One region of the Aquamicrobium segne genome, then DNA from elsewhere that is predicted to be linked to it. Evidence: riboswitches for the same ligand, from Rfam matches in the RefSeq annotation. Region 1 holds a riboswitch; the other holds the start of a gene.

The links. A riboswitch is a leader RNA that binds a small molecule or an ion and turns the genes downstream of it on or off. The one in region 1 is predicted to bind thiamine pyrophosphate.
Region 2: linked by a shared signal. The riboswitch ahead of thiB (thiamine ABC transporter substrate binding subunit) and the one ahead of thiD (bifunctional hydroxymethylpyrimidine kinase/phosphomethylpyrimidine kinase) in region 1 are both predicted to bind thiamine pyrophosphate.

What each region holds. Positions count from the first base shown of each region.
Region 1 covers NZ_JBHSLL010000012.1:26,433-30,641, reverse strand. Annotated here, with positions in the region: gene ACFPLB_RS03305 (ABC transporter substrate-binding protein) at 1-794, opposite strand, end outside; gene ACFPLB_RS03300 (ABC transporter permease) at 820-1,599, opposite strand; TPP riboswitch at 1,795-1,897, opposite strand; TPP riboswitch at 2,082-2,185, shown strand; gene thiD (bifunctional hydroxymethylpyrimidine kinase/phosphomethylpyrimidine kinase) at 2,260-3,075, shown strand; gene ACFPLB_RS03290 (FAD-dependent oxidoreductase) at 3,072-4,061, shown strand; gene thiS (sulfur carrier protein ThiS) at 4,045-4,209, shown strand, end outside.
Region 2 covers NZ_JBHSLL010000050.1:25,654-29,862, reverse strand. Annotated here, with positions in the region: gene ACFPLB_RS13350 (ABC-F family ATP-binding cassette domain-containing protein) at 1-1,175, opposite strand, end outside; gene ACFPLB_RS13345 (thiamine diphosphokinase) at 1,177-1,821, opposite strand; TPP riboswitch at 1,907-2,023, shown strand; gene thiB (thiamine ABC transporter substrate binding subunit) at 2,067-3,062, shown strand; gene thiP (thiamine/thiamine pyrophosphate ABC transporter permease) at 3,038-4,209, shown strand, end outside.

The DNA.
Region 1 (4,209 bases):
AGAGTATCGAGCCACGCCTGACGGTTCAACTCATCGTCCAGATCAGGATATGCGCGGATAAAAAGCTTCCAGCTCTCTTCCGGATGGTTGGTGAGATGAACAGCGCCTTGCTCGACAGCTTTCAAAAAACGCTTGAGCCGACTGTCTTTGACCAGATCAGGGCGGGTAACGAAGATCAACTCGTCATAAACCGGCACCCCATGCTCTTCGGGAAAGAAGGCGCGCCCCTCATGGCCAGCCAAGCGCATCTGCGTCAACTCGAAATTTCGGAAGCCGCCTATCGTTGCATCGACTTGCTTGCTGATGAGAGAAGGTGACAGCGCAAAATTGACGTTGATCAGTTCCACGCTGCTCTTGTCAACACCGGCCTCATCCAGCATGCGGCCGAGCATGGCGTCCTCAAAGCCCGAAACGGAGAAGCCGATGCGCTTGCCTTCCAGATCCTTGATGCTTGAAATCGGCCCATCCGCCAGAACGGTGAGCGTGTTGAGCGGTGTCTCCACAAGCGTGCCAAAGCGAATGAGCGGCACATCCTTAGCATGATCCATGTAGAGGTTTGGCTGATAGTGGATTCCAATTTCCGCCTGTCCCGACGCGACCGCACGCGGCACAATCGAGGGGTCTGAAGGGGGAAGAAGCTCAACGTCCAGCCCCGCTTTTTCAAACAGCCCGAGTTCTTGCGCCACAACCAAAGGCGCATGGTCCGGATTGACGAACCATTCGAGCAGGACTGTAAGTTTTTCCTGCGCCTGGGCGCTACTCATGATCACCAGGCTCATCAGGATAGAAAGGATTGCAGAACGAAACATGGCGCTTCCATTATTGTTGTGATGGGGAAAAGTCGTGGTCTGCGCACCATGGCGTGAGCAGAGGTGCAAGCCGGTCGATGGCACTGCGCAGCATCAGGGTAAGCAGCGCGATGATTGCCATTGCGGCAAAAACCATATCTGTTTGCATGCGTGCATTGGCCTGCACCATGACGAAACCAAGCCCCGCTGATGCGCCCACCCATTCTCCGATTACCGCTCCGAGCGGCGCAAGCGGCGCGGCAATGCGCAAGCCTGAGACGAGCGAGGGCAAGGCAAGCGGGATGCGGATGTAAGCCAGCGTCTGCCAGTGGTTTGCCTCGGTCGTCGCTGCGGCATCAAGGACCTGCGAAGGTATGCGGCGCAAACCATCGGCAAAGGCAGAAGCTACAGGAAAGAAGATGATCAGGGTGGTCATCACCACTTTGGAGGCCATTCCAAAGCCAAACCACAGCACCAGAAGTGGCGCGATGACAAAGACGGGGAAGGCCTGCAGCACAAGAACCATGGGCAAGACCAGGCGGCCAAAACGCGGCAGAGCGGCCATGCAAAGGGCTATCAGGACACCAAGGAGCGTTCCTGCAAGCAGCCCCATCACAATCTCACCAAGCGTTACCCAGCTATTGGCCAGAAGATAGTTCGGCTGTCGCAAGAATGCGCCAAGCACATCTGTGGGGGCCGGCAGGATATAGGCCGGCGGCCCAAAAACCCAGATCAGGGACTGCCACAAGGCAAACAGAAAGCCCAAAACAGGCAATGCTGCACGAGCCGCTAGGAAGCGCATCGTTTGCATGATCGACCTGAAAGGTGAAGTAGCATTTTGATCCCCCCTAGCACATTTTGTGAGCACAGATGGCACCATCTGGCATCGCATAAATGCGATTAAAACAAGAGCTTAGAGCATTTCATCTGTTTTTGTGAAAACAAGAAATGCTCTCGCCATACTCGGAGATCCAGGTGGAGCGAAGAGAGGAAATCAGGTCGCCATGAATGGCCCTTGTTCCGTTCCTACGCCGGCATGACCCGGATCAGGTTCAAGGGTCCGGCTCATCGCCGTCTCAGCGCCGTGTGGCGCACCCCTCGGAATTCAGCGCGACTATAGCTTCAAAACTGTTCCGGTCAAGCAGGCGCCTGTCCTGCACCAGACGACCCGCTCGAAATTGAAGAGGCGCCGGGCTGCAAGATTCTCCAGAAGCAGAGGACCAAGCTCTTGTTCATCGGCGCGGCTGATACCCACTTGCTTTTCCAGTTCATATCGCCTTAGCTCTGGCCAAGACTCATACATTGGGGTGCCCAAACCGGGCTGAGAGGTGCATCGCACCGACCCATTGAACCTGATCCGGGTCATGCCGGCGTAGGAAAGTGTAGAGTGTGCCAGCATCCGGATTCATTTCAGGATTGCGCGCAATCTCCTCCTTCCCATGCCACGACCAGGGCTATGAAAGGGAAGAAGATGGCGCCAGCCATTGCACTGACAATTGCAGGATCTGACAGCAGCGGCGGCGCCGGGATACAGGCCGACCTGAAAAGTTTTTCAGCACTTGGCGTCTATGGTGCATCGGTAATCACTGCAATTACCGCGCAAAACACACATGGTGTCGAGGCCATCGAGCCTGTCTCTCCAGCCATGATTTCCGCCCAGATCGATGCGGCTTTTAGTGATCTCGACATATCAGCCATCAAGATTGGGATGGTTGGCGGTGTGGAGGCAATTGAAGCAGTGGCGGCAAGGCTGCGTCACCATCTGGCAGCGCGTTCAACGCCAATCGTGCTGGACCCGGTCATGATTGCCAAATCCGGCGACGTACTGCTCCCTTCAGAAGCCATAAGCGCACTGCGGGAAAATCTGCTTCCCCTGGCGAGCCTGCTCACACCCAATCTGCCTGAAGCCGCCGATCTTCTTGGTATTCAACAGGCCAAGACCCATGATGAACTGCGCAATCAGGGGCAGGCGCTGCTTGCTCTGGGGCCTCGCCATGTTCTGCTGAAAGGCGGCCATGCCGCGGGCAAAACCTGCACCGATCTGTTGCTGGGCGAAGATGAAATGGCTCTCTGCGCCCCCCGTATTCATACGAAAAACACCCATGGCACGGGCTGTTCGCTTTCTTCAGCTATTGCTGCGGGGCTTGCCAGCGGCATGAGCATGACAAAGGCGATCCGTCAGGCGCATGACTGGCTCCATTGCGCCATCCTTGCCGCCGATGATTTGAATGTCGGTTCCGGCCACGGGCCAGTGCATCACTTCCATGCCATGTGGAGCAAGGCATGAACGGCCCCATCACAATCCTTGGTGCGGGCGTCATGGGGCTCTCCATCGCGGCCGAACTGACGCGACGCGGTGTCGAGTGCGTTATCCACGATCCGCAAGGCCCTCCTGACGCCCATTGTTGCAGTTGGTGGGCAGGGGGAATGCTCGCCCCCTTCTGCGAAGCAGAAAGTGCCGGGGATACGGTCATCCGTTTGGGGCAAGAAGCAGCAGGCTGGTGGCAGGGCATGGGCGCAAAACTGCACCGCACCGGCACGCTGGTGCTGGCTTTGGCGCGTGACCATACGGAACTGGACCGCTTTGCCCGGCTGACACGCAATCACGAATTGCTCAATGCCAAGGATATTGCTGAACTGGAACCCGAACTTGAAGCGCGCTTTCAACGGGGCCTGTTCTATCGCAGCGAGTCTCACCTTACGCCCCGGCAGGCCTTGCACGCGCTGCAACAAAGAGCGCAAGACCATGGCGTTTTGATCCAGACCGAAGCGGCCCTCGATATATCCACAGGGCTGGTCGTCGATGCTCGTGGCTTTGCAGCCCGCGACAGGCTTGTCGATCTGCGCGGCGTGCGGGGTGAAATGCTGGTCATCCGCTGTCCCGAATTACAGCTTACCCGCACCATTCGTCTGCTGCATCCGCGCATTCCACTCTATATCGTTCCGCGTGGCGATGGCGTCTATATGCTGGGAGCAACCATGCTGGAGACCGGCGCAAAAACCTGCGTCACCGCACGCGCCGCCATTGAGATGCTATCGGCTGCCTATGCGCTTCACCCGGCCTTTGCCGAGGCTGAAATTCTTGAGATGGGTGCGGATGCGCGCCCCGCATTTCCCGACAACCTGCCGCATCTGCGCCGCCGCGGCAGCAGGCTTTTTGCCAACGGCCTTTACCGTCACGGCTATCTTCTGGCCCCTGCCGTGGCGCGCATGGCTGCTGATCATATCATGACAGGCCAGATACCGGAGTTGATGGATGAACATAATCCTTAATGGAGAAAAGCGGAACATTAAGGCTTTGACAGTCGCTGATGTGCTTGTCGAAATCGGCCTGGAAACAGCCCGTGTCGCCACCGCATTAAATGGCGAGTTTCTGCCAGCCCCGCAGCGCAGCACAGCAAGCCTGACAGAGGGCGACACG
Region 2 (4,209 bases), on a different contig from region 1:
AGAAAATCCTTCATATAGGACGCGACATGGCGCTGCTCGCCATTGACGATCAGGCTCTCGCCCCGCCCATCGGTCAGATAATGGGCCAATGTCTCATTCGGGTCAGCCGCCTCACGTTTCTGGTCAAGCGTGGCGATCTCCAGATTGACCCCAAGCCGCACAGTGCCGGAATCGGGCGCAAGCTCACCCGTCAGCATTTTCAAAAGCGTGGTCTTGCCAGCCCCGTTAGGCCCGACCAGTCCGATGCGGTCACCTCGCTGGATGCGGGTGGAGAAATCACTGACCACATTAAGATCGCCAAAGCTCTTGGCGATGGATTTTGCCTCAATCACCAGCCTGCCGGATTCGGCAGCGTCACTGGCAACCATGGTTGCAGTTCCTTCCGCCCCCCTGTGGCTGCGATGGCGCTGGCGCAGCGCCTGCAATTCACCAAGGCGGCGCACATTGCGCTTGCGCCGGGCGGTCACACCATAGCGCAGCCAGTGCTCTTCACGCACGATCTGACGGCCAAGCTTGTGCTGTTCGCGCTCTTCTTCCTCCAAAATCTTGTCACGCCATTCCTCAAAATGCGCAAAACCCCGATCAAGGCGGCGGGTCTGGCCGCGATCCAGCCAGATAGTGGCGCGTGACACCCGCTCCAGAAAACGGCGATCATGCGAAATCACCACCAGCGCCGAAGATGAACGGATCAGTTCTTCTTCCAGCCATTCGATAACATTCAGATCCAGATGGTTGGTCGGCTCATCCAGCAACAAGATATCAGGCTCAGGCGCCATGACGCGGGCAAGGGCAGCGCGGCGCGCCTCACCACCCGAAAGCTCGGCCGGATTTTCTTCACCGGTCAGGCCCAGATGCTCCAGAAGATAGGTGGCGCGATATGGATCATCGGCAGGCCCAAGCCCCGCCTCGACATAGCCACGCACCGTGGCAAAACCTTCCATGTCAGGCGCTTGCGGCAGATAGCGAATGGTGGCGGTCGGCTGACGGAAAATCTCGCCATCCTGCGCTTCGGCAAGCCCGGCTGCAATCTTCAGTAATGTCGATTTGCCTGATCCATTGCGCCCCACGAGCGCGATGCGGTCGCCCGGACCAACGGCAAAATCAGCGCCATCAAGCAGCGGCGTGCCGCCAAAGCTAAGGTAAACACCGGCAAGGTTGAGAAGCGGCGGGGCCATATCAGCCTCCCTGTTCAGGCAATGGATGGGCAAGCAGCATGGCGCAGCCCTGCTCCAGTTCAATGGTCAACTGGCTCAAAACCTCATTCGACATGGTCAGTGATGAGCCAAACGGCACATTGACTGCCGCCAGTTCCCATTTGGCGCCGCGCACACTAAGGCCGGCAAGGTCTGAAAAGCCAAGGATCGAAAACAACGTGCCTTTGGCATAGTCAAATGTCGAACACCCGCGCGACAAGGGTCGGCCCTCCTGTGTGCCGCTGGTCAGCAACACATCGATGCCTTTTTCAGCCAGCCGCAAGCCCAGCGCCAGATGCAAAAAGGCGTGATCGGTACGCGCACCGCCAAAGGCGCCTGCCAGAACCAGCCGGATCGCCCCCTTTTCCAGCGCAATTTCAACGGCCAGTTCCCCATCCGTGCTGTCCTTATCCACGGGAAAGCTGCGTTTGGGCACTGAATTTAGATGTGGTGGCAATAATGCGGGTGCAGAATCAAAATCCCCCACCCAAAGTTCGGGCACAAGGCCAAGGGTGTGCGCATGTTGAATGCCGGAATCGGCGGCAATAATGCGGCTTCCCGCAATCTGGCGATCAAGTGCAGGGGTGCGGACAAGTTCTCCACCCAGAAGGATTGTATATTGGCTCATGATCCAAGCCCCTTAGCAGTCCCATCACTGGAACGAAAGATGCAGCAATGCTCTTGCTTGCCTGAAGCGGGCAACCTATCTGTAAAACGCTCTAACGGGGTGCCGGACGCAATCATTTGCGGCCCGGCTGAGAGGCGTCACACGCCAACCCGCTGAACCTGATCCGGTTTGCACCGGCGGAGGGATTAGAAGCTGCCGGACAGTCGGTGCCTCAGCCCCTTCAAAACCACCTTAAGGAGGCGTTGATGCGCACAGTTTTATTATCCATCCTGTCCGCCACATTGCTGGCGACAACTCCGGCCGCAGCGCAAGACAAGCTCACCATCTACACTTATGACAGTTTTACCGCTGAGTGGGGTCCCGGCCCGCAGGTGAAGAAAAATTTTGAAGCTGAATGTGGCTGCGAGGTTGATTTCATTTCGGTGGCCGATGGCGTTGCCCTGCTCAACCGGCTCAAACTTGAAGGGACCTCCACCAAAGCCGACATTGTGCTCGGTCTCGACACCAATCTTGTGGCGGAAGCGCAAGCGACCAATTTGTTTGCGCCCCATGGCCTGACGATGGAAACAAACATTCCCGGCGGCTGGTCTGATGCAACTTTTTTACCTTACGACTATGGTTATTTCGCCGTGGTCTATGACACGCAAGAACTGCCCGTCCCGCCTGCCAGCATGAAAGAACTGGTTGAAGGCGACCCGGCACAAAAAATCATCATTCAGGACCCGCGCACCTCAACGCCGGGGCTGGGGTTGCTTTTGTGGGTACGCGCCATCTATGGCGATGAGGCAGATGCGGCATGGGAAAAGCTGAAAACCCGCATATTGACGGTAACGCCCGGCTGGAGTGAGGCTTACGGGCTGTTCACCAAGAGCGAAGCGCCAATGGTTTTGTCTTACACCACCTCGCCTGCCTATCACATGATTGCCGACAAGTCCGACCGCTATCAGGCGGCCGGTTTTTCCGATGGCCATTATCTTCAGGTCGAGGTCGCGGGCATGACCCTGACCGGCGCCAAAAATCCGCTGGCACAACAGTTTCTTGCCTTCATGACCGGACCGGGCTTTCAGGATACGGTATCGCAAACCCAGTGGATGTATCCGGCGGGAAAAACCAGCACACCGCTTGACCCCACCTTTGACCGTCTGGTGAAACCGGCCAAAACCTTGCAATTTACCCCTCGGGAAGTAGCCGACAATCGCAAAGCCTGGGTCGATGAATGGCTGGGCGTGATGAGCAGGTAGCCAGCTTGGCCAGCAAAATCTCGTCCATAACAGGCAATCCGCGCATTCTTGCCGGGCTTGTCGCACTTGCCGCAATTTCAACGCTGATTGGCGGGGCTTTTGCCGGTCTGGCGCTTGAGGGTGTGCAGGATTTTTCAGGCGCGCTTGCTGCCTTTGATCCCTATATGATCAGGGTTGCCCGCTTCACATTGTGGCAGGCGCTCCTTTCCACCCTGCTATCGATTGCGCCTGCCCTGCTGGTGGCGCGGGCCTTGACGCGCTTTCCCGATTTTCCGGGGCGCGGGCTGATCCTGCAACTTTTTGCCGTGCCTCTGGCGCTGCCCTCCCTTGTCGCAGCCCTTGGCGTGCTCGCCCTTTATGGTCGTTCCGGTTATTTTGCCGGGCTTTTTTCAACATTCAGCGCTGGAGAATGGCCGGGCATATATGGACTTTCCGGCATTCTGGTTGCCCATGTGTTTTTCAACCTGCCACTGGCCACACGTCTGTTTGTCGAAGCATTACAAACCGTTCCCACAGATCAATGGCGGCTGGCCAGCCAGCTTGGCATGGGTGCTTTTGCCAGTTTCCGGCTGATTGAATGGCCAAGGCTGCGGCAGGCGCTGCCGGGTATTGCCGGGCTGGTGTTCATGCTGTGCATCACCTCATTCACCATCGTGTTGACACTGGGCGGCGGCCCGCGCGCCACCACGCTGGAAGTGGCGATCTATCAGGCATTGCGCTTTGATTTCGACCCGGCCCGGGCCGTTGTGCTGACCGCATTGCAGGTGGCCCTGACGCTTGCCATCGTCTTTGTGCTGGCAAGGCTGGGCACCAATACACAGGCGCAAATCAATCTTTCCGTTGCCCCGCGCCGTTTTATTGTCACGGCAACCAGCGAAACAGTCTTCAACAGCGTCCTGATCCTGCTGGCGGTGCTGTTTGTTGCCGGGCCAATGGCGGCCATGGTGGCGGCTGGCTTGCAAGCAGATCTTGGCCGTCTTGTCATGGACCCTGCCGTGCAACGCGCAACCCTTACCAGCCTTGTTCTGGCCATGCTGTCCGCACTGCTGGCGGCCAGCCTGTCCCTGGCGCTGGTAATGGCTCGACAGGCGCTGGAACACCCTGCCCATGCGCGCCACCCATTGCTGCACTATGCCACCGATACAGG